3 regions of the Janibacter alittae genome follow, and region 2 is predicted to be linked to each of the others. Evidence: predicted binding sites of a transcription regulator. Region 2 holds the regulator's gene; each other region holds the start of a gene.

Region 1 (7,739 bases), 490 kb from region 2:
CGTGGCGATGAAGATCGAGGACAACGCACCCACCGACATGCCGATGAAGAGGGCGAGCGAGAGGTCGAGCAGCGTACCGGGGCCCAAGTAGGCGAACCCGATGACGAGTACCGCGATGATCGGCAGAACGGCGATGACCGTGGTGTTGATCGAGCGCACGAGGGTCTGGTTCACGGCCAGGTTGGCTGCCTCGGCGAAGCTCTTGCGCCGGTTGGAGAACGCCGCACGGGTGTTCTCCTTGACGTGGTCGAAGACGACGACCGTGTCGTAGAGGGAGTAGCCCAGGACGGTGAGGAAGCCGATCAGCGTCGCCGGGGACACCTCGAAGCCGACCCAGGTGTAGATGCCGACCGTGATCAGCATGTCGTGGGCGAGAGCCACCATCGACGAGACGGCCATCTTCCAGTTGCGGTAGTACAGCGTCATCATCAGCGTCGTCAGCAGCAGGAAGACCACCAGGGCCCGAAGTGCCTGCTTGCTCACCGACGCGCCCCACGAGGGGCCGATGAGGTTCGAGCTGATCTGGTTGGCATCCACGTCGAAGGACGCGGCCAGTGCGTCGCTGACGTCGCGGACCTGGTCGGCCGCCAGTTCCTCGGTCTGGACGCGCACGGTGTCCCCGCCGACCGTGGACACGTTCGCGGACGCCGCGTTGCCGGCGACCTCACGGACTGCATCGGTCGCGCGGGACTCGTAGTCACCGGGCGTCTGCTGGGTGGCCACCCGGAACTCCGACCCACCCGTGAACTCCAGGGAGAAGTTCAACGGTCGCACGACGAAGCCGAGGGCGGCGACCACCATGATCACGACCGAGACCTTGTACCAGGTCTTGGACCGGCCGACGAAGTTGAACGATCGGGCACCCGTGTAGAGGTCGTTGCCCCAGTCCGCCAAGCGACTCATCAGGCGTTCCCTCCTGTCGGGCGGACGGCCGGGTCGATGTCGACCTGGCCACGTCCTCGATAGCGCAGCTTGGCCTCCCGCAGCGTGTTCACGTCGAAGCCGGACCACGGGTGGCCGGAGGCGAAGAAGGTGTTCCTCGCGAGGATCGTGAGCATCGGGTGGGTGAAGAGCCAGAAGATCGCCAGGTCGATCAGCGTCGTCAGGCCCAGGGTGAAGGCGAAGCCACGCACCCCGGAGCTGGCGAGGACGTACAGGACGACCGCCGCGATGAAGTTGACGCCGTCCGCGACGAGGATGGTGCCCTTGGCCCGGGCCCAACCCGCCTCGACCGCGGCGCGCAGGTTGCGCCCCTCACGCAGCTCGTCCCTGACTCTCTCGAAGTAGACGATGAAGCTGTCCGCGGTGACACCGATGGCGATGATCAGGCCCGTCACCCCTGCCATGTCGAGCCGATAGTTGTACCCCCACGACAACAGGGCGATGGCCAGGTAGGTGATCCCGAAGGCGACGACCATGGAACCGACCACGACGATCGACAGGGCGCGGTACTGCACGAGCGCGTACAGCAGCACGATGAAGAGGCCGATGATGCCGGCCATGATGCCGAAGCGCAGCTGGTCGGAGCCCAACGTGGGGCTGATCTCCTGGCGGGTCTGCAGGTCGAAGGAGATCGGGAGCGCGCCGAACTTCAGTGACTGCGCGAGGCTGCGCGCCTCCTCGATGTCGAACCCCGTGATGCTCGCACGTCCGCTCGGGATGGCCTCGTTGAAGCCCGGCGCGATGAGGACCTGCGAGTCGAGCACGGCCGCCAGGGCGTTGTACGACCCCGGGGGGTTGACCGGCGATGCCGAGTTGAGCGGCTGCATGCCGACCATCTCCTGGGAGACCTGCTTGTACTTCTCCCGGCCGTCGCTGGTGAGCGTCAGCGAGATCTCCGGGTTGTTGGTCTGGGCGCCCTGCGGGCTGACCTGGTAGCCGGCCTCGGCATCGGCGATGTCCTTGCCGGGGACGACCACGGGCCCCAGCACGTACTTCAGCGCACCGTCCTGCGAGCAGGCCACGATGGGGTCCTTCGTCGCCACGGGCGCCTGGGCCGGCGGCTCCGAGCAGTCGAGCTCCTGGAAGGTGTTCCACAGCTCGGTCGACACGTGGTTGGGGTCCATCGGACCCGTCGGCTCGCCGGACGGGGTCCAGTCGATCCCGGCAGCGGGGTCCTCAGCCGGCTCGCCCCCGCTCGTCGAGGGCGTCGCGCCCTGGCCCGGGTCCGTCTCGCCCGAGGTGGACGACTGCGTGGGGTCGTCCGAGGACGGCGTCGGCTCGGCGGTCGTCTCCACGGACTGCGCGCCGCCGTCGGAGGACGGCGACTCGGAGGTCTTCTCGTCGGGGGACGGCGACTCGGAGGTCTTCTCGTCGGAGGACGGCGACTCGGAGGTCTTCCCGTCGGATGCCTTCTCCTCGTCGGACGTCGCGCCCTCGCCCGTCCCGGGCGTTGGTGACTCGGTGCCCGACGGGGTCGGCTCGGCGGCCTTCGTGCTGCCGATGGCGGTGGCCAGGACCGGACGGAACTGCATCTGCGACGAGGCGGAGATGGCCTGCTCCTGCTCCTCCGTCAGGGAGCCCGGCACGGCGACCACGATGTTCGTGTCACCCTGCGTGGTCACCTCGGCGCCGGCGGTGCCCTGGGAGTCGATGCGCTGGACGATGATGTCGCGCGCCTGGGCCAGCTGCTCCGCCGAGACCTCGCCGCCCTCCACCCTCGGTTCGAGGATGATCTGGGTGCCGCCGGCCAGGTCCAGGCCCAGTCGGGGGGCCCACGTCGCGCTGTGCTTGGCCACGCCGTAGCCGAGCGCTCCGACGAGCACGAGGATGCCCACGAAGAGCCAGATCAGTGTGCGGGCGGCCTTGTCCTTGCGGGCAGCGTCCTTGCTGCGGCGAGCCTCCACGTCAGTCCTGCCCGTCGTCGGTCGACGCCTGGGTGCCGGTCTCGGCCTTCATCCCGATCGCACGACGGTCGAGGGTGAGGACCGTCCCCGGGGCCACCTCGAGACGAACCCGGTCCTCGTCGAGGTCGGTGATCCGGCCGAGGATGCCCGACGTCGTGAAGACCTCGTCCCCCACCTGCAGGGATGCGGAGAACTGCGCCATGGTGCGCTGCCGCTTCCTCGCGGAGTAGAGCATGAAGCCGATGAGCAGCAGCGGGAGGATGAGCAGGAGCAGGCTGGCGGTCTGCGAGCCTTCGTTCATGAGTGGGACTTCCTGGGTCGGGACCGATCGGTCAGGTCGACGTCACAGTGGCCCGGGAGCCCCCGAGCCAATGGCCGAGTCTAATCAGGCCATCGCCGTGACCAACGGGTAGGCCGGTGACGGGGTTCCGCGTGGTGTCATCCGAGGCGGCCGGCGTCGGTCTCGCCGGAGAGCGGAAGGGGGGTCTGCGCCCCCGCCGGAGGGCTCAGGTCGAGATGCTGCCAGGCCGCGGGCGTGGCCAGGCGCCCACGGGGGCTGCGCACGATGTAGCCCTGTCGCACCAGGTAGGGCTCGGCCACGGTCTCCACGGTGTCCGTCTCCTCCCCGACGGAGACCGCGAGCGTGGACAAGCCGACCGGCCCCCCACCGAAGCGACGGCACAGGGCGTCCAGGACGGCCCGATCGAGTCGGTCGAGCCCGATGTCGTCGACGTCGAAGAGGGCCAGCGCGCGATGTGCCGCGTCGAGGCCCACCCGACCGGTGCCGTGGACCTGGGCCCAGTCGCGCACCCGTCGCAGCAGCCGGTTGGCCACCCGCGGGGTCCCGCGGGAGCGTCGGGCGATCTCGGCCAGCGCATCCGGGTCCGACTCGACCTCCAGCAGCCCCGCGCTGCGGGCCAGGATCGTCTCCAGATCGGCGTCCTCGTAGAAGTCGAGGTGGCCGGTGAAGCCGAACCGGTCACGCAGGGGCGCCGGCAGCAGCCCGGCCCGGGTGGTCGCACCCACGACGGTGAAGGGAGGCAGCTCCAGCGGGATGGCGGTGGCGCCCGGACCCTTGCCGACGATGACGTCCACCCGGAAGTCCTCCATCGCCAGGTAGAGCATCTCCTCGGCGGGACGCGACATGCGGTGGATCTCGTCGAAGAAGAGCACCTCTCCCTCGGTCAGGGAGGACAGGACGGAGGCCAGGTCACCGGCATGCTGGATCGCCGGCCCCGAGGTCACCCTGATGGGCTGCTCGAGCTCGGCGGCGACGATCATCGCCAGTGTGGTCTTGCCCAGCCCGGGTGGACCGGAGAGCAGGACGTGGTCCGGGGGCGCGCCACGACGGCGGGCGGCCTCGAGGACGAGACCGAGCTGGTCGCGCACCTTCGGCTGTCCGGGGAAGTCGGCGAGCCGCCTGGGCCTCAGGGCGGCCTCGACGACCCCGTCGTCGTCCGTGCTCCCGGCATCGACGATCCTGGCGGTCGCGTCGTAGGAGCCGTCGCCCGACCGGTGGTCGTCCTCGGCCACCCGGATCTCGGAGCTGAAGCCGTCGTTCATCGCGCGAGCACCTGCAGGGCCGCCTTGAGTGCCGTGGACACCTCGGCGGGCCCCTCGTCTCCGCCCTCGCGCGAGACCCTGTCGACCGCGTCCGCGGCCTGCCTGCTCGAGTAGCCGAGTCCGACGAGGGCCCCGGTGACCTGGTCGTGCCATCCGCCGGCAGCAGCCGGTGTCCTCGCCGCGGTCGCACCCGGGACCTCGGGCAGCTTGCCGCGCAGCTCGAGGGCGATCCGCTCCGCGCCCTTCCTGCCGATTCCCGGCACCTTCGTCAGGGTCGCGATGTCGTCAGCGGTCACGGCGGCCGCCAGCTCCTCGGGGCTGAGTACGGAGAGCAGGGCCATGGCCACGCGTGGCCCGACCCCGGTGACGGTCTGGGCCAGCTCGAAGGTGTCTCGCTCCCCCGCGGCTGAGAAGCCGTAGAGAGTCATCGAGTCCTCGCGCACGACCATGCTCGTCGACAGCTCCACCTCGCAGCCGTGACGGCAACCGGCGGCCACCGCCGGCGGTGTGTGCACCAGCAGGCCGACGCCGTGGACGTCGACCACGATCCGGTCCAGCCCGACGTGACCGGCGATCCCGCGGACAGAGGCGATCATCGGGCGCCCACCGCTCGCTGACGAGCGCGTTCGCCGGCGGCTGCCAGTTCCCGTCGAGCCTGACCGGCACCCCGCCACTGGTGGCAGATCGCCAGGGCGAGGGCATCGGCTGCGTCCGCCGGCCGGGGCGCCTCGTCGAGGGTGAGGATGCGCGTGACCATCGTGGTCACCTGGGCCTTGTCCGCGCGCCCCGTCCCGGTGACCGCGGCCTTGACCTCGGTCGGGGTGTGGAGCGCGACCGGCAGGCCGCGGCGCGCCCCGGCGAGCAGGACGAGACCGCTCACCTGCGCGGTGGTCATCACGGTGGGCACGTGGTCGGCCGCGTAGACCCGCTCCAGCGCGATCGCGTCGGGGTCGAACTGGTCCAGCCACGAGTCCAGCTGGTCCTGGATGTAGGCGAGGCGGTCCCCGGGAGAGCGCTGCGCACTGGTGCGCACGACGCCGACGGCAACCATGCGCAGGGCACGGGCCGCACCGTCGACGACCCCGAGGCCGCACCGGGTCAGTCCCGGGTCCACGCCGAGCACGCGCACGTGCACCCTCCTCGATCCGACGGCGGCTCGCCACGCGACGATGCCGCTTAGAACACCTGTTCTAGTCGAAGACTACGTGTCGGCGGCCGCACGGCGGCCGCCGACACGCCGGTCACTCCTCGGCGTCCAGCTGCTCGAGGACCTCGTCGGGGATGTCCCCGTTGGTGTAGACGTTCTGCACGTCGTCGCTGTCCTCGAGGGCCTCGACGACCCGGATCATCTTCTTCGCCCCGTCGAGGTCGAGCGGGACCACCATGCTCGGCAGGAAGACGGCCTCGGCGGAGTCGTAGTCGACGTCCGCCTCCTGCAGCGCGGTGCGCACATCGACGAAGTTCGTCGCCTCGGAGACGATCTGCCAGGACTCGCCGTAGTCGTTGATCTCCTCGGCGCCGGCCTCGAGGACGATCTCGAGCAGCTCCTCGTCCGTCCTCTCGGCCTTGGGGACCATCACGACGCCGCGACGGTTGAAGAGATAGGCCACGGAGTTCGGGTCGGCGAGGTTGCCACCGTTGCGGCTGAGCGCGGTACGCACCTCGGTGGCAGCCCGGTTCTTGTTGTCGGTGAGGCACTCGATGAGCACGGCGACCCCACCCGGGGCGTAGCCCTCGTAGGTGATGGCCTCCCAGTGGGAGCCACCGGCCTCGGCCCCCGAACCACGCTTGACCGCGCGGTCGATGTTGTCGTTGGGGACGGAGTTCTTCTTCGCCTTCTGGATGGCGTCGTAGAGCGTCGGGTTGCCGGCCGGGTCACCGCCGCCCGTGCGGGCAGCCACCTCGATGTACTTGATCAGCTTGGCGAAGAGCTTGCCGCGCTTGGCGTCGATCGCCGCCTTCTTGTGCTTCGTGGTTGCCCACTTGGAGTGGCCGGACACGTAGGTCTCCTCGGTGTGGCTGGTGGATGGGTCCGATCGTCGATAATACGCTCAGGATGGCCACGGCCCGGACCTGTCCGCCCGGCCGACGCGGGTCAGGCCGCCGTGACCATCCCGACGAAGAGCCGGTGCAGCCGGTGGTCCCCGGTGACCTCGGGGTGGAAGCTGGTCGCGAGCAGGGCACCCTGGCGCACGACGACCGGGCGGGACTCCCCCTTCGCCTCGACCGCGGCGAGCACCTCCACGCCATCACCCCACTCCTCGACCCACGGGGCGCGGATGAAGACCGCCCGCACCGGGCCGCCGCCCACCCCACGAACCTCGAGGTCGCCCTCGTGGGAGTCGACCTGCCGACCGAAGGCATTGCGGCGCACGGTGACGTCCAGGCCTGCGAGGGTCTGCTGGTCCGGGTGCCCGTCGAGGACACGGTCGGCCAGCAGGATCATCCCGGCGCAGCTGCCGTACACCGGCATCCCGCCGGCGATCCGGGAGCGAAGGGGGTCGCGCAGCCCGACGACGCGGGTCAGCATGTCGATGGTCGTCGACTCGCCGCCGGGGATCACGAGAGCGTCCACCTGTGCGAGCTCCTCGGGGCGGCGCACGACCGTACTGGTCGCTCCCGACGACTCGAGGGCCGCCCGATGCTCCCGCACGTCTCCCTGGAGGCCGAGGACACCGATGACGGGTGCGGTCACCAGCCGCGCTCGGCGAGCCGGTGCGGCTGCGGGATCTCGTCGACGTTGATGCCGACCATGGCCCCGCCCAGACCACGGGAGACGGCCGCGAGGGTGTCCGGGTCGTCGTGGAACGTCGTCGCCCTGACGATCGCCCGCGCACGCTCGGCAGGGTTGCCGGACTTGAAGATGCCCGACCCGACGAAGACGCCCTCGGCACCGAGCTGCATCATCATCGCGGCGTCCGCGGGGGTCGCGATCCCACCTGCGGTGAAGAGCACGACGGGCAGCCTGCCGTGGGTCGCGACCTCCTTGACCAGGTCGAAGGGGGCCTGCAGCTCCTTCGCGGCGACGTACAGCTCGTCTTCGGCGAGGCTGTGCAGGCGACGGATCTGCTGACGGATCGAGCGCATGTGGGTCGTGGCATTGGAGACATCCCCCGTGCCGGCTTCTCCCTTCGACCGGATCATCGCCGCACCCTCGGTGATCCGGCGCAGGGCCTCCCCGAGGTTGGTCGCACCGCAGACGAAGGGGACGGTGAAGTTCCACTTGTCGATGTGGTTGGTGTAGTCGGCCGGGGTGAGCACCTCGGACTCGTCGATGTAGTCGACACCGAGCGACTGCAGCACCTGCGCCTCGACGAAGTGGCCGATCCG
Region 2 (7,739 bases):
CGTCAGGTGTGCCTGTGGATGAAACGGTGGACGGGATGGGGACGATTCCCCGATTCCTGTGGAGAACTCGCCTCATCCTGTGTACTAGATGTGGACGAATGACATCTGTGTAACCACTAGATGTAGTGACTATTAGACCCCTGTGACCCAATGGATGCAAGTCCCCGACATGCCGCCGTCGGTGAGCGGTCACGCCCCCGCGCACACGGCCGGAATACCGGGGATCGACTCGCCGACACGCCTGCTGCCCCACCCGCTCGACCCCCTCACACGCACGTCGGCCACCTCCGGGAGACGGAGGTGGCCGACGGCCGGCCCGGGCTGGGTCGATGGGCCCGGGAAGCTCCTCAGGAGGCGGGGATGACCAGGGTCTGCCCCGCGTGGACGTGGCTCGTGGCCAGGTCATTGGCCTGCCGGATCGCGCTGATCGCGTCATCGGTCGGCACGCCCGTCATCTCGGCCGCGGCGATCGCGGTCAGCGTCTGGCCCGCCTCGACGGTGACCTGCTCCGGGGCCGCCGCGCCACCACCGAAGGCCACGCCCGCACCGGTGACCGAGGCGAGCGCCAGGGTCGACAGCGTCATCGTTAGGCGACCGCGACGGGTCAGGCGGACCGCCCCCTTCGTCGGGGCGGTGACCGCCTCGCCCGTGGGGACGGAGACGAGGTGGCGGGTGCGGGCCGGTCGGGATGCGGGCACACCAGTCGGCGCGCCGTGGGTGACGGTGAGTGCGGTCATCTGGTCCTCCTCGTGGCGTGTCCTGTCGAACCGGTGTTCGATAGAACGTCTGTACGATGTCTAGCACGGATGTTCGAAGAAGATCAACAACACGCTCGAACACATGTTTGAAATACCTGTTCGATCGTCCTACTGTCTCCACTACCGAGAAGTTGACCAGCGACCACCGACAACGCTGGTGACACGGACGGAAGGGTCGAGATGAGCAAGGGCAGCAGCAACGGCACCAGCAGGGGCGCAGGAGAGAGTGCGGACACCACCGGCAGCGTCGGCAGCACTGTTCACCACCTGCCCGACCGGGACAACGGCGAGAGCCTGACCGCCCGTCAGCGCAAGGTGCTCGAGGTCATCCGCACCGCCGTCGCGACCCGCGGCTACCCGCCGAGCCTGCGTGAGATCGGGCAGCTCGTCGGCCTGACCAGCCCCAGCTCGGTCGCCCACCAGCTCTCCTCCCTGGAACGCAAGGGCTACCTGCGCCGCGACCCCAACCGCCCCCGGGCGATCGAGGTGATCTCCCCCGACGCGGACGCCGATGCCGTCATCGCCGACACCGCCGACTTCGCCGGGATGCGGGGTGGCGCCACCGCCGACGACGAGGTCGTCGACATCACCGGTTCCGGCGACGAGCGTCCCGAGGCCAGCTATGTGCCGGTGCTGGGTGAGATCGCCGCCGGCGTGCCGATCACCGCCGAGGAGCTCGTCGACGACGTCTTCCCGCTGCCGAAGCAGATCGTCGGCGAGGGCTCTCTCTTCCTGCTGAAGGTCGTCGGCGACTCGATGGTGGACGCGGCCATCTGCGACGGCGACTGGGTCGTGGTGCGCCAGCAGCCGCAGGCCGACAACGGCGACATCGTCGCAGCCATGCTCGACAACGAGGCGACGGTCAAGACCTTCAAGCGCACGGACGGCCACGTCTGGCTGCTCCCCCACAACTCGGCCTTCGACCCGATCGACGGCGACGCCGCGACCATCCTCGGCAAGGTGACGGCGGTCCTGCGCAGTCTCTGAGGGACAATGGACGGCATGGGTAGATGGACGTCCGCACTGGTTCTGCTGCTCGCGGGCGTTGCCCTCGCCGTCCAGGGGGTACGCAGCGACGACTCATCGAACTTCGTGCTGTGCGTCGGTGCCCTCGTCGTCGCCTGGTGGCTCTCACCGCTCAACGGCAGGGGCGGTCCCGGTCACGCCGAGGTCGACTCCCGGCGCAGCGACTACCCGGTCGTCATCTATTGGCGTCCGGGCTGCATGTTCTGCCTGCGCCTGCGCGGCGCCCTGGGCAAGGACAAGGACCGGGCCACCTGGGTCAGCATCTGGGCGGACGACGACGCGGCCGCCTTCGTCCGCTCGGTCAACGGAGGAAACGAGACCGTGCCGACGGTGCGGATCGGCGACGAGGTGCACACCAACCCCGACCCGGAGATCGTCAAGGTCGCGCTCCGCTGAGACCCTCCTCAGGCGCTCGCGGCCAGCCGGTCCACGGACTGCGTCAGGACGCGAAGGGAGTCGGCCAGCTCTCCGTCGACGCGGTGGTCGACGAGGTCGTCACCACGACTGGGCCCCCGCGTGATCAGCGCGACCGGGATGCCCTGCTTGGCGGCCCGGCGCACGAAGCGCAGCCCGGACATCACCTGCAGCGAGCTACCGAGCACGAGCAGGCTCGGGGCCCGGTCGGTCAGGTCGAAGCAGTGCTGGACCCTCGGCTTGTCCACCGCTCCCCCGAAGAAGACGACGTCCGGCTTGAGTGTGTCCTGCCCGCACGAGGTGCAGATCGGGGTCCTGAACCGCTCGACGTCGACCGCGTCGAGCCGCACGTCACCGTCGGGGCGGATCTCGTCACTGTCCACGTCGAAGCCGGGGTTCTCCGCGGCCATCCGCTCGTCCAGGACGCGGCGGTCCACCCGGGCGTCGCAGGTCAGGCAGAGGACCTGGACGAGGTTGCCGTGCAGCTCGACGACGTCGCGGGTGCCGGCGGCCTGGTGCAGACCATCGACGTTCTGCGTGATCAGCGGCCCCACGGCACCCAGCTCCTGCAACCGTGTGACGGCGTGGTGCGACGCGTTGGGCCGTGCGGCGTGGAAGCGGCGCCAGCCGACGAAACTGCGCGCCCAGTAGCGTCGTCGTGCCTCGCTGCTGCCGACGAACTCCGAGAGGTGCATCGGGGTGACCTTCCGCTGCCCGTCGGGGCCGCGATAGTCGGGGATGCCGGAGTCCGTGGACATGCCGGCGCCCGTGAGCACCAGCGCGGGTCCCGCCGACAGCACGCGGGCGATGTCCTCGATCACTCGTCCAGTATGCGACGAGGCCGGACGGTTCATCCACCACCCACGGCTTAGCATGGCGGCATGATCGACGCCGCAGGGCTGCGCGTGATGCGCGCCATCGCCGAGGAGGGCAGTTTCACGGCTGCCGCTCTCGCCCTCGGCTACTCGCAACCGGCCGTGTCCCAGATGGTCAAGCGCCTGGAGCAGCGCACCGGCACCGTGCTCGTCGAGAAGGTCGGTCGCTCCGTGCGTCTGACCGAGGCCGGCACCGTCCTGGCCCGCCACGCCGCCCCGGTGCTCGCCGCGCTCGAGGCCGCCGAGGAGGAGGTCGCCGCGATCGCCGGGCTGCGCTCCGGTCGGGTGCGCCTGATGGCCTTCCCGTCCTCCTCGGTCACGCTCGTGCCCCGCGCGCTGGCCGCGGTGCGCGGGCAGTACCCGGACCTGTCGGTGCAGTTCGCCGAGGCCGAGCCGCCCGAGTCGATCGCCGCGCTGCGCTCCGGTGAGGTCGACCTCGCGGTTGCCTTCTCCTACGACGGCAGCGACATCGCCCGCGGTGAGGACCTCGATGGCTTCGCCGTGAACCCCCTGCTCGAGGAGGAGGTGCGCGTCGCCCTCCCCCGCGACCACGCACTCTCGGGCCACGAGGTCGTCTCGATGACCGACCTGACCGACGAGGACTGGATTGCCGGCTGCCCACGCTGCCGCGGCCACCTGCTGCAGATCGCCAACAACGCGGGGTTCGCGCCCAAGGTCGCCTTCGAGACCGAGGACTACGTCGCGGTCCAGGGCTTCGTCGCCGCCGGGCTCGGGGTCGCCCTGATCCCCGACCTCATCCGCGCGGCGACGTCCAACCCCGACGTCGTCATCCGTCCGCTCGACCCGACGAGCCACCGCCGGATCCACGCGGTCACGACCGAGGACCTGCTCAAGGTGCCGGCCGTCGCCGCCACCCTCGAGGCACTCGTCGCCTCCGCCGCGTCGGCCAGCCCCGCGTCCGTCTGAGTCGTCCCGCTCGGTGCTGCACGACATCACCCGCCGTCCTCGGTGACCACGGCGGGCCCGTCGAGGACGGCGATGTCGCCATCGGTGTCGGTGCGCAGGACCCGGGAGGCGTGTCGGGTAGCCCAGGTCAGCGCTGAGGGCGTGGGATGTCCGTAGTCGTTGTCGGCACCGACGCTGATCAGGGCCACGGGCGCGTCGACCTCGTCCAGGAAGGCCTCCTCGAAGTTGCTCGACCCGTGGTGGGGCATCTTCAGCACCTCGAGTCCGGCGGCAGCCGCCGCCATCGCCGGGTCACGACGCAGGGCGAGCAGCAGTGCGTGGCCGGCCTCGCGCTCGACATCCCCCAGGAGCAACGCGTCGATCTGTCCGGAGCGCACGTGCAGCACGATGCTGGCGTTGTTCGCCTCCGACCCACCGGCGACCGGCCGCGCCGGCCACCAAGCCGTCGCGCTCACCCCACCGAGCTCGAAGCGGTCGCCCGCCACCACGGTGCGCACCGGGATCCGGTGCTCTGCAGCGATCTCCCGGACCTGCCGGGCGGCCCATGCCGGCTCGGCCACGGGAGTGACCAGGAGGGTGCCGACCTCGCGACCGTCGATCGCTTCCTCGAGGCCCGCGACGTGGTCCTCGTGGAAGTGCGTGAGGACCACGGCATCGAGGGCACGCACCCCGAGCCGGTCGAGGCACGCGTCGATGTCCCCGTCCTCCGGTCCGGCGTCCACGAGGACCGCCCTCCCCCGGCCCGAGGCGATGACCAGCCCGTCGCCCTGACCGACATCGCACGCGACGAGTCGCCACCCCGGTGGTGGCCAGCCGGGGCTGCGGGACGGGACCGTCCCGGCCGCGAGTACGGTGACCAACCCCAGGGCCACGAGGGGGCTCGCCCGGGCCCGGTGCAGCAGCCACGGTCCGGTGAGGATCCCCAGGGCCGTCAGGACGGCGAGCAGCAGCGCACCGGGCGCGCCGTCCGGCCACGGCAGAGTGCCGCCGGGGACGTCCGCGGACACCCGAGCGGTCCACGCGATGACCAGCGCGAAGGGGGTGCCCACCCACCCGACGAGCGTCGCCACCGTCGTGCTCACGACCGCGACGAGTGCCGCGCTCACGCCCAGCACGGTGGCCGGGGCAACGAAGGGGGCGGCCACGAGGTTGGCCACGACGGCGATGAGACTGACATTGCCCTGGAGGAGGACGATGACCGGGCCACAGACGAGCTGGGCCGCCAGCGGGATCGCGACCGCCGGTCCGACCAGGTGCAGCTGCCGGGGCAGGTGGGCGTTGATCGCCGCCGACCACGGACGCACGAAGAGCAGCAGCCCGAGGGTGGCGAGCGTCGACAGCACGAAGCCGTAGGAGCGGGCGAGCCACGGGTCGAGGGCCAGCAGGATCAGGACGCTCGCGCACAGCACCGGCGTGCCGGCTCCACGACGGGACGTGCTCATCCCCAGCAGCCCGATGGCCCCCATCATCGCGGCCCGGATGACACTGGGTTCCGGTCGGGCCAGGATGACGAAGAAGGCCAGCCCTGCACCGGCCACCCACGGTCGCCACCGTCGCGGCAGTCCACCCACCCGGCAGGCTCCGACGAGCGCCGCGAGCACGACGGCGACGTTGGACCCGCTCACCGCCGACAGGTGGCTCATCCCGGTGACGAGCATGTCGTCGGTCAGCTGCTGCGGCGTCATCGACGTGTCCCCGATGACCAGGGCAGGCAGCAGGGCGCGAGCATCGCCCGGAAGGGGGTCGACCGCCTCGCGCATCCCGCTGCGCAGGTGCTCGGCGGCCGCCCGCACGGCCGAGCGCTTCCCCACCGGCCGGGGCGGGCCACGAGGGCTGAGCTGCGCGACCTGCGGGTCCGCGCGGCCGGCGGGTGCGAGCGTGCCGGTCAGCTCGATCCGGTCGTGCCAGCCGACCTCGGCCCACGACGCATCACCCCGGACGAAGACCGGCGCGTGCACCGACGACCTCTGCCCGCGCGAGGTGACGCTCTCCAGCCGGACCCGCAGTGAGGCCTGCCGCGGAGCATCGCTGCCGTCGTCGCCCGTGGGCCGGCCGGCCCGGACCCTCGGCTCGGTCAGGACCACCCCCTCCGCCCGGACCATCGCGCCGCGCTCGGCGAGCTCGTGGACGGGTCCGAGCTGACGGCGCCACTCGTGCGCGGCCGATGACCCGAGGACGAGCAGCAGCGCGACGAGGGTGAGCGCGAGCACGCCGGGCCCGTCGCGTCGCCAGGACGGCCGAGCGTGCCGACCGCGGTACCGCACCCCGGCCACCAGCAGACCGGTCAGGAGCACGACGGCGGCGGCAGCCCCCTTCGCCCGCAGTGAGCCCGGCCAGGACAGCGCCCACGCCCCGACCGCCCACGCGGTCAGGCACGGCAGCAGCAGCCGCAGGTCGAGCACCTGCTGCGTGGGCGTCACACGGTGACCTTCGGAGCGAGCTGCGCGTAGGTCTTGTCACCGATGCCACTGACCTCGCCGAGCTCCTCGACGGCGACGAACTGCCCGTGCTCGCGGCGCCAGTCCATGATCCGCTGCGCCAGGACCGGACCGACACCCGGCAGCGTCTCCAGCGTGGCCAGGTCGGCGGTGTTGAGGTCGACCGGCGCATCAGGCGACGCCGGACCCCCGGGGCCGCCCGCGCCGGCCGCAGGAGCCGCCGCGACCGGGGTCTCCCCCGGCTTGGGCACGACGACCTGCTCGCCGTCGACGAGCTCGCGGGCGAGGTTGACGCCGGTCAGGTCGGCCTGACCGGTCTCGCCGCCCGCGTCCTCAAGCGCATCGACCACGCGTGAGCCCCCGGGCAGCGAGACGATCCCCGGGCTCTCGACCTCGCCGACGACGTGGACGGTGACGTCGGGCTCGGCGGACGACTCGGCGGCTGCGCCGCCCCGGTCGGACGCGCCCGCGATCGCGCCGTCGGATGGCGCCGGGGCGGGGCCCTGGTCCTGACCGTCCGCGCCGTCGAAGGCGCCGTCGTCCCCCTCGGTCGCCACCGCCGCGACCGGCTCGGGCGCAGCATCCCCACGGGCCAGGAGGTAGCGGCCACCGAGCACGGCCACCACCAGCGCGACGACGAGGGCGACGCCGATGACCGCCTGGCGACTGACCGAGTAGCGGCCGGTCGCCACGCTCGAGGGCAACTCGAGCACCGCAGGGTCCTGCTGGTCGAGGATCTCGGCGACCCTGGCGGACGGTTCGCTGGCACGTGGGCTCATGCCCGTGACGCTAGGCAGATCCGGGCCGGCCCGGTCGGTGTCCTGGTTCGCTGTGGACCGGTCGGTCGGCCGGCCGTGGTTGTGGAGGCGGGGTCAGTCGCGCGGGCGCGGGCTGACGGCGACGCCGACGGTTCCCAGACCGACGTGCGCGGCGACGACGGCGCTGAGGGTCGTCAGGTCGACGTCGCCGTCGATGTGCTCCGCGAGATTCGCGGCCAGCAGCTCGGCCCGCTCGGCCGCGTCGATGTGGTGGATGGCGACGTCGGCGCCGTCGGCCCACTCGGGCAGCTCGCCGCAGTCGGCCTCGGTCAGGGCCTGCAGTCGGGCGATCGCCCTGCTCGCGGTACGCACCCGCTCCAACGGCTGGACCTCCCCGTCGACCACGTGCAGGACGGGTTTCATCGCCAGGGCCGACCCGAGCAGCGCCCGCGCGCCACCGATGCGGCCCCCGCGACGCAGCCGGTCGAGGCTGTGCACGACCAGCCGCACGGACGATGCCGCGCAGCGGCGCTCGAGTCGCTC
Region 3 (7,739 bases), 980 kb from region 2:
TCGCGGAGACCAGCCCCGTGACCCCGAGCATCGAGTCGCGGCGGAAGTGCACCGGGTCGAGGAAGTCGTCGTCGATGCGGCGGTAGATCACGTCGACCCGCTCCTCGCCGTGGGTCGTGCGCATCCGCACCTCTCCCCCGCGCACCACGAGGTCACGGCCCTCGACGAGCTCGACGCCCATCATCCGGGCGAGGAGCGTGTGCTCGAAGTAGGCGCTGTTGTAGACGCCGGGAGTGAGGACGACGACCGTCGGCTCGGCCGTCCCTTCGGGCGCCGAGGCCCGCAACGCCTGCAGGAGCATCCGCGGGTAGTCGTGCACCGGGCGGATGCGCATCGTCGCGAAGGCCTCGGGGAAGACGTTGGTCATCGCCCGACGGTTGGCGATGACGTAGGAGACCCCGGACGGGACCCGGACGTTGTCCTCGAGCACCCGGAAGGTGCCCTCCTCGTCCCGGATGAGGTCGATGCCGCTGACGTGGGCACGCACACCGTTCGGCGGCCGCAGGCCGGCGACGGCGCGGTGGTAGTGCGCCGAGGTGGCGATGAGCTTCCACGGGATGATCCCGTCCTCCACGGCTCGGGGCAGGCCGTGCGGACGTGAGTAGATGTCGTCGAGGAACGCCTCGAGAACCTTCACCCGCTGGGCGACTCCCCGCTCCACGGTCTGCCAGGCGTCGGCGTCGATGACCCGCGGCACGGCGTCGAGTGGGAAGGGTCGCTCCTCCCCGGCGTGGTCGAAGGTCACGCCCTGCTCGAAGAACGTCCGGGCGAGCGCGTCGGCACGCTCCTTCAGCGCCCCCGGCTCCATCGATCGCAGCGTGTGGTGGATCGGCTTGTACGGCGCACGGGGCTCGCCCGACCCGTCGAGCATCTCGTCCCAGGCAGCGCCGGGGACGTAGTCGCCGAAGAGGGAGTCGCGATCAGTCACGTGCCCACACTAACCGCGAGAATGCCTCCCGCGGCGTCAGTCGCGCTGGTGCTCCGGCTCGGCGTCGAGGGCCTCGTTGATGACCAGGCGGGAGATCTCCGGCCCGTACCCCTTGCGGGCGAGCATGCCGGCCAGGCGTCGTGTCTGGACGGACCGGTCGAGGCCGTGCATCGAGCGCACCTTCTTCTCGACCAGCTCGTGGGCGCGGGCACGTTCGTCTTCCGGATCGACGTCGTCGAGAACGGCCCGGGTGATCTCGTCGTCGATCCCCTTCGCGCGCAGCTCGTGTGACAGGGCGCGGCGTGCCAGGCCCCGGCCGGCCTGCTTGGACCGGACGAAGGTGCGTGCGTAGGCCTCGTCGTCGACCAGACCGACTTCTTCGTAGCGGTCGAGCACCTGCGTGGCGACGTCATCAGGGCACCCCTTGCGGCGCAGGGCCTTCTCCAGCTCCGCGCGTGACTTCGGCGCCCCGGTGAGCAGACGCAGAACCACGGCGCGGGCGACCGCGTACGGGTCGGCGTCCTCGTCCGCGGAGGTCGGATCTGCCGGGGGGGCCGAAGGGGGCGGGGACTCACCTCGCACCTCGAGGGACGTGGGTGCCTGCTCAATGGCGGAGACCGCCTCGCGCAGCTGGTCCAGCGTGCGCGGGGCGGTCCCGTGGTGGTCGTGATCGCTCATGATCCGCTCAGAAGTCGACCGGGATCTCGGCCGGTTCCTTGACCTCGTCCTCGGTGGGTACGACTCCGATACCGAGCTTGTTCTTGATCTTGGCCTCGATCTCGTCGGAGAGCTGCGGGTTGTCCTTGAGGAACTTGCGCGCGTTCTCCTTGCCCTGCCCCAGCTGATCGCCCTCGTAGGTGTACCAGGCACCGGCCTTGCGGACGAAGCCGTGCTCGACGCCCATGTCGATCAGACCACCCTCGCGGGAGATGCCCTGTCCGTAGAGGATGTCGAACTCGGCCTGCTTGAACGGCGGCGAGACCTTGTTCTTCACGACCTTGCACCGGGTGCGGTTGCCCACCGGGTCGGTGCCGTCCTTGAGCGTCTCGATGCGCCGGACGTCCAGGCGCACCGACGCGTAGAACTTCAGCGCCTTGCCACCTGTGGTCGTCTCGGGCGAGCCGAACATCACGCCGATCTTCTCGCGCAGCTGGTTGATGAAGATCGCCGTCGTGCCGGAGGTGTTGAGGGCGCCGGCGATCTTGCGCAGCGCCTGGCTCATCAGACGGGCCTGCAGACCGACGTGACTGTCACCCATCTCGCCCTCGATCTCGGCGCGGGGCACGAGCGCGGCGACGGAGTCGACGACGATGATGTCGAGCGCACCGGAACGGATGAGCATGTCGGCGATCTCCAGGGCCTGCTCACCGGTGTCCGGCTGGCTGACCAGGAGGGCGTCGGTGTCGACGCCGAGATTCTTCGCGTACTCCGGGTCGAGGGCGTGCTCGGCGTCGATGAAGGCCGCGATGCCGCCCGCCTTCTGCGCGTTGGCCACGGCGTGCAGCGCCACGGTCGTCTTACCGGAGGACTCGGGGCCGTAGATCTCGACGACACGGCCGCGGGGCAGACCACCGATACCGAGGGCGACGTCGAGGGAGATCGAGCCCGTCGGGATGGTCGCGATCGGGGGACGCACGTCATCGCCGAGGCGCATGACCGCACCCTTGCCGTGCGCCTTCTCGATCTGCCCCATGACGCTGTCGAGGGACTTGAGCTTCTGCTCGTGCTGCTTGCTGTCGATGGTCGTGACCTCAGCCATGCCACACCTTCCTTGTCATCGTGTCGGGCGCGCCCACCGGCGACCGGATCCACACTGTCGGACGTCTCGTGCTGTCTGGTCAGACGCTAGGAGCCACCACCGACAACGGTCCGCAGCTGCCGTGGGGCTGTGGACGCCGGTGCTGTCGGATGAGCACCTGTGGACGAGGTTACCCGAACACGTGTTCGAGGTTGGTGTCCGACGCGCCGACGCGCCGCATCGGATGCCCGGGTGTGCGACTACTACCCCGACAGGGTCAGCCGGGCGACCGTCTCGTAGCGGGGCCGACGTCTCGGCCCCTCCCCCAGGTGGGAGGCCACGAGTTCGATCTCGCGCACCCGCCACCGCGACGAGGAGAACGTGTCCAGCACGCGCAGCCACGTCGTCGCCTCGATCGACCGCTTCAGCCGGGCCAGGGTCAGGTGGGGGACGAAGTTCTTGCCGTCGGGGGTTGCGCCCGAGACGTTCGCCGCTGCCCGGGCCCCCTTCGCCAGCCGCGTGAGCGACTCCCCCGCCACCTCGTCGACGCCCAGCCACAGCACCTTCGCCCGGGACGGATCGGGGAAGCACCCGGATCCCCCGAGCACCACGTCGAAGGGAGCGACGCGCGCCGCCGCCACGCCGAGACGCTCCACGAGATCGTCCGCACGTGCGTCCGGGACCGAGGCCAGGAAGGCCAGCGTCAGGTGCCACTGGGACGGATCGATCCAGGGCATCCCCTCCCGGGGGGTCAGGAAGTCGGCCAACTCCTCGACCACGTCCTGCGGCGGCACCACCGCGACGAACATCCGCTGTCCCATCGTCCCAGCCTGCCAGCGCCCCGGGCGGACGTCAGGCCCGCAGCAGCGTCTCGATCCGTCGGGAGGTCGCCCAGATCCCCACGACACCCAGCACGAGCAGGTAGCCGACGTGCCACAGCAGCCCCCAGCCGACCTCGCCGAGCATCAGCCCGCGTTCGAGCGCGACACCGTGGTAGAGCGGTGTCGCCATGACGATCGGCTGCGCCCAGCCCGGGTAGGTCGCGAGCGGGAAGAACGTCGCCGAGAGCAGGAAGAGCGGCTGGATGACGAGCATGATCCAGTCGAAGTCCACCCACGAGCGCATGAAGGTCGTCGCGAACATGCCGACGGCGGAGAAGGCCAGCCCGATGAAGATGGCCGCCGGGACCGCGAGCACCGACCACCACGACTCGACCACACCGACCGCCAGGGCCACCAGGTAGAAGACGAGTGCGTAGACCCCGCCCCGGATCAGCGACCAGGCCACCTCGCCGACGGCGATGTCCCGGGGTCCCAGCGGGGTCGCGAGCACGGCGTCGTAGATCTTGGCGTACTTCAGCTTGAAGAAGACGTTGAACGTGGAGTCCATGACCGCGCCGTTCATCGCCGAGGCGGCGAGCATCGCGGGCGCGACGAAGGCGGCATAGGTGACCCTCGACCCCCCGTCGGTCGTCACGAAGGGCACGAGCGAGCCGACCCCGATCCCGAGGGAGAGGAGGTAGAAGACGGGTTCGGCGAAGCCGGTGACGAAGGCCGCCCACTGCCGGCGGAAGGAGACGAGGTTCCGCTCGACGACGGAGCGCCACATCGCCAGGCCGGGTGTGAGGACACCGGGTGGCAGGGCGGTCATGACACCAGCTTCCGCGTCATGCCGGTGTGGGCGTACACCCAGCCGAAACCGATGAAGGTCAGCAGCACCGCCAGGTGGACGATGTCGACGGCGGCGAACTCGCCGGTGGCCGCCCCGCGCGTCAGCTCCACGCCGTGCCACAGCGGGGTGAGCCAGGCGAGCGCCTCCAGGACGAACGGCAACCGGTCCACCGGGAAGAAGACCCCGGAGAAGAGCATCAGCGGCGTGATGACCAGGCGGTAGACGACGTTGAAGGAGGAGTCCCCCTTCGCCCGTGCCGTGAATCCGAAGAGGGGGATGGCGAAGGCGAGCGTGACGAGGAGCCCGACCGGGACGGCGAGCACCACCCAGGCCGAGGAGAAGCTGGAGAAGATCGCGGCCACGAGCACGAAGGCGGCCGCAGCGATCGTGCCCTGGGCCGCGACGACCATGAGGTGGCCGAGGAGGAGGTCGCTGACGCGCAGGGGGGTCGCGAGCATCGTGTGGTACATCCGGTTCCACGTGAAGAGGCCGTAGACCGGGTAGGTGGACTCGCTGACGGCGGTCATCATCGCCTGCACGGCAACCATGCCCGGGGCGACGAAGGCCAGGTACGGGACGCCGTCGACCCCGCCGGACGCGGCGTCGACGAGCGAGCCCAGACCGAGACCCATGGCGAGCAGGAAGAGCAGTGGGGAGACGAACCGGCTGAACAGGGAGCCCTGCCAGGTCCGCTTGTAGACCACCGCGAAGTACCCGGCGACGGCGAGGACTCGCTCGATCGGACGAAGGGGGCTGCGGGCCCCGTGCAGGTGCCGCGCCCCGGCCCGTGGGGCGGTGGACGACGGGAGGGCCATCAGTCCACCAGCGTCCGTCCGGTGAGGTGGAGGAAGACGTCCTCCAGCGTCGATCGCCGCACGATCGAGCTGATCGGGTCGATGCCGCGGGAGTGGACCGCGTCCAGCGCGCAGTCACCCCGGTCGGTGTACAGCAGCAGCCGGTCCGGCAGTGCCTCGACGTGGCTGCCGATGCCCTCGACGAGGTACGACGCATCGGCGTGGTCGGCAGGCTCATCCAACGGCAGCCGCAGCTCGAGCACTTCACGCGTGGCGTGCTCCCGGATGAGCGAGCGGGGCGAGCCCTCGGCGACGATCCGGCCGTGGTCCATGACCACGAGCCGATCGCACAGCTGCTCGGCCTCGTCCATGTAGTGCGTGGTGATGATCAGGGTCACGCCCTGGCGCTTCAGACGGAAGAGCCGGTCCCACAGCACGTGTCGGGCCTGCGGGTCCAGACCGGTCGTCGGCTCGTCCAGCAGCAGGATCTCGGGGTTGTTCACCAGGCTGCGCGCGATGGTCAGACGCCGCTTCATGCCGCCCGACAGCGGCTCGACGGTGTCCTTGCGACGCTCGGTCAGCTGGGCGAAGTCGAGCAGCTCGTCGGTGCGCTCGCGGATGACCTTCCGGGGCAGCCCGAAGTATCGTCCGTAGACCTGCAGGTTCTCCTCGACGGTGATCTCCTCGTCGAGGTTGTCCTGCTGCGGGCAGTTGCCCAGACGCGCGCGGATGGCCGGGCCGTCGACGAGCGGGTCGAGACCGAAGATGCGCAGGTCCCCCCCGCTCGGCGGTGACGTCGCGGCGACCATCTTCATCGTCGAGGACTTGCCGGCGCCGTTGGGACCGAGGAAGCCGAAGGACTCCCCCTTCGTCACGTCGACGTCGATACCGTCGACGGCGGTGAAGCCGGCGAAGGTCTTGGTCAGACCCCGGGCGGACAGGAGGATCTCGTTCACGACGGGCGCAGCTGGTTCACTCGGGCCGCTCGAAGGCGATCTCGGGCGGGACCGCCATCGGCTCCCGGTCGATGCCCAGGCGCCGGTGCTCCGGTATCCCGAGGTCCTCGCACAGCGACTCCCAGACCAGACGCGGCGGGACCCCGTCCTCGAGAGCCGCGACAACGGTGCGCTCCCCGAGCGATTGCACGACGTGGCCCCGGGCGAGCGTGTCGGCGTACGCCTGACCGAACTCGTCCGTCATCAGGGTCCAAAAACGACTCAGACGCACCCGGACAGAGTAGTTCCTCCCGTTGGGCGTCGACTGCACGGGGCAGACGGCATACTGCAGCCACGACGACGACGAAGGAGGGGGTCGCCGCATGACACGCTCGACGACCCGGTGGCACATGCCCGCCGAGTGGCAGACGCACGAGCAGACGTGGATGGCCTGGCCCAGCCACGGCTACACGCTCGGCGACACCGAGGAGCAGGCCGACGAGGCACGACGCACCTGGGCGGCCGTCGCCCGTGCGGTGGCCGCCTTCGAGCCGGTGACCCTGGTCGTCCAGCCCCGCGACATCCACGGGTGCCGCGAGTACCTGCGCAACGACACCGCTCACCCGATCGACATCGTCCTGGCCGAGCTCGACGACGCCTGGATGCGCGACATCGGCCCGACCTTCGTCCTCGGCCCGCAGGGGGAGCTCGGCGCGGTCGACTGGGTCTTCAACGGCTGGGGTGCCCAGGCGTGGGCGGCGTGGGACCACGACGCCCGGGTCGCCGCGCAGGTGGCGGACGCCTCCGGCGCCCTCCACCTCCCTTCGCCCATCGTCAACGAAGGGGGTGGGCTGCACGTCGACGGGGAGGGCACGGTCCTGCTCACCGAGACCGTCCAACTCGATCCGGGCCGCAACCCCGGCGCGACGAAGGCGGACATCGAGGCGGAGGTCGGACCGCTCCTGGGCGTGGACACCTTCATCTGGTTGCCGCGCGGCCTGACGCGTGACTACGACGAGTTCGGGACGCGCGGACACGTCGACATCGTCACGTCCTTCACGGGGCCGGGGCGCGTCCTGCTGCACTGGCAGGAGGACGAGACGCACCCGGACCACGCGGTCTGCCGCGAGCTGGAGCAGGTGCTGCTCGCCGCGACGGACTCGGCCGGGCGCTCCCTCGAGGTCACCCGCATCCCGGCGCCCACCACGCTGTCCGACGAGGAGGGGCCGGTCGACTGGTCCTACGTCAACCACCTCGTGTGCAACGGGGGCGTCGTCGCGTGCGTCTTCGACGACCCGAACGACGAGCGCGCGCTGCAGGTGCTGCGCGAGGCCTATCCCGGCCGCGAGGTGGTCGGCGTCGACGCCCGACCCCTCTTCGACCGGGGTGGGGGCATCCACTGCATCACCCAGCAGGAACCGTTGTCGGCATGATCACCGCTGCCGTGCGCTCGCGCGCCGACCTGCTCGCCTACGTCCCCGCAGCGGTGACCACGACCGCGGCGGCGATGGCCGGCCGCAGCCGCATGCATCTGGTCAGCAAGCTGGCCCTCGCCCCGACGCTCGCGGCCGGTGTCGCTGCGACGCGCTCGACGCGCACCCCGGGGCGCACCACGACGTTGCTCGTCGCGCTCGGCGGTTCCCTCGTCGGCGACTGGTTCATGTACCGCTCCG

Evidence for each region. The regulator LexA, encoded in region 2, represses DNA repair genes until DNA is damaged. The targets are predictions, from matches to a motif close to TCGAACANNTGTTCGA.
Region 1: the regulator LexA is predicted to act here: its motif matches at 5,587-5,602, upstream of ruvC (crossover junction endodeoxyribonuclease RuvC).
Region 3: the regulator LexA is predicted to act here: its motif matches at 2,861-2,876, upstream of recA (recombinase RecA).

What each region holds. Positions count from the first base shown of each region.
Region 1 is NZ_CP144913.1:1,637,047-1,644,785, reverse strand. It holds gene secF (protein translocase subunit SecF) at 1-903, opposite strand, end outside; gene secD (protein translocase subunit SecD) at 903-2,846, opposite strand; gene yajC (preprotein translocase subunit YajC) at 2,848-3,147, opposite strand; gene ruvB (Holliday junction branch migration DNA helicase RuvB) at 3,285-4,409, opposite strand; gene ruvA (Holliday junction branch migration protein RuvA) at 4,406-5,005, opposite strand; gene ruvC (crossover junction endodeoxyribonuclease RuvC) at 5,002-5,538, opposite strand; gene V1351_RS07835 (YebC/PmpR family DNA-binding transcriptional regulator) at 5,651-6,409, opposite strand; gene pdxT (pyridoxal 5'-phosphate synthase glutaminase subunit PdxT) at 6,505-7,104, opposite strand; gene pdxS (pyridoxal 5'-phosphate synthase lyase subunit PdxS) at 7,101-7,739, opposite strand, start outside.
Region 2 is NZ_CP144913.1:1,148,278-1,156,016, reverse strand. It holds gene V1351_RS05600 (LysM peptidoglycan-binding domain-containing protein) at 348-737, opposite strand; gene lexA (transcriptional repressor LexA) at 939-1,745, shown strand; gene V1351_RS05590 (glutaredoxin domain-containing protein) at 1,761-2,180, shown strand; gene V1351_RS05585 (NAD-dependent protein deacetylase) at 2,189-3,019, opposite strand; gene V1351_RS05580 (LysR family transcriptional regulator) at 3,080-4,000, shown strand; gene V1351_RS05575 (ComEC/Rec2 family competence protein) at 4,027-6,420, opposite strand; gene V1351_RS05570 (helix-hairpin-helix domain-containing protein) at 6,417-7,217, opposite strand; gene V1351_RS05565 (DegV family protein) at 7,311-7,739, opposite strand, start outside.
Region 3 is NZ_CP144913.1:2,130,431-2,138,169, forward strand. It holds gene V1351_RS10220 (circularly permuted type 2 ATP-grasp protein) at 1-871, opposite strand, end outside; gene V1351_RS10225 (regulatory protein RecX) at 965-1,606, opposite strand; gene recA (recombinase RecA) at 1,614-2,687, opposite strand; gene thpR (RNA 2',3'-cyclic phosphodiesterase) at 2,930-3,487, opposite strand; gene V1351_RS10240 (ABC transporter permease) at 3,519-4,316, opposite strand; gene V1351_RS10245 (ABC transporter permease) at 4,313-5,152, opposite strand; gene V1351_RS10250 (ABC transporter ATP-binding protein) at 5,152-6,087, opposite strand; gene V1351_RS10255 (DUF3046 domain-containing protein) at 6,104-6,358, opposite strand; gene V1351_RS10260 (agmatine deiminase family protein) at 6,450-7,499, shown strand; gene V1351_RS10265 (lysoplasmalogenase family protein) at 7,496-7,739, shown strand, end outside.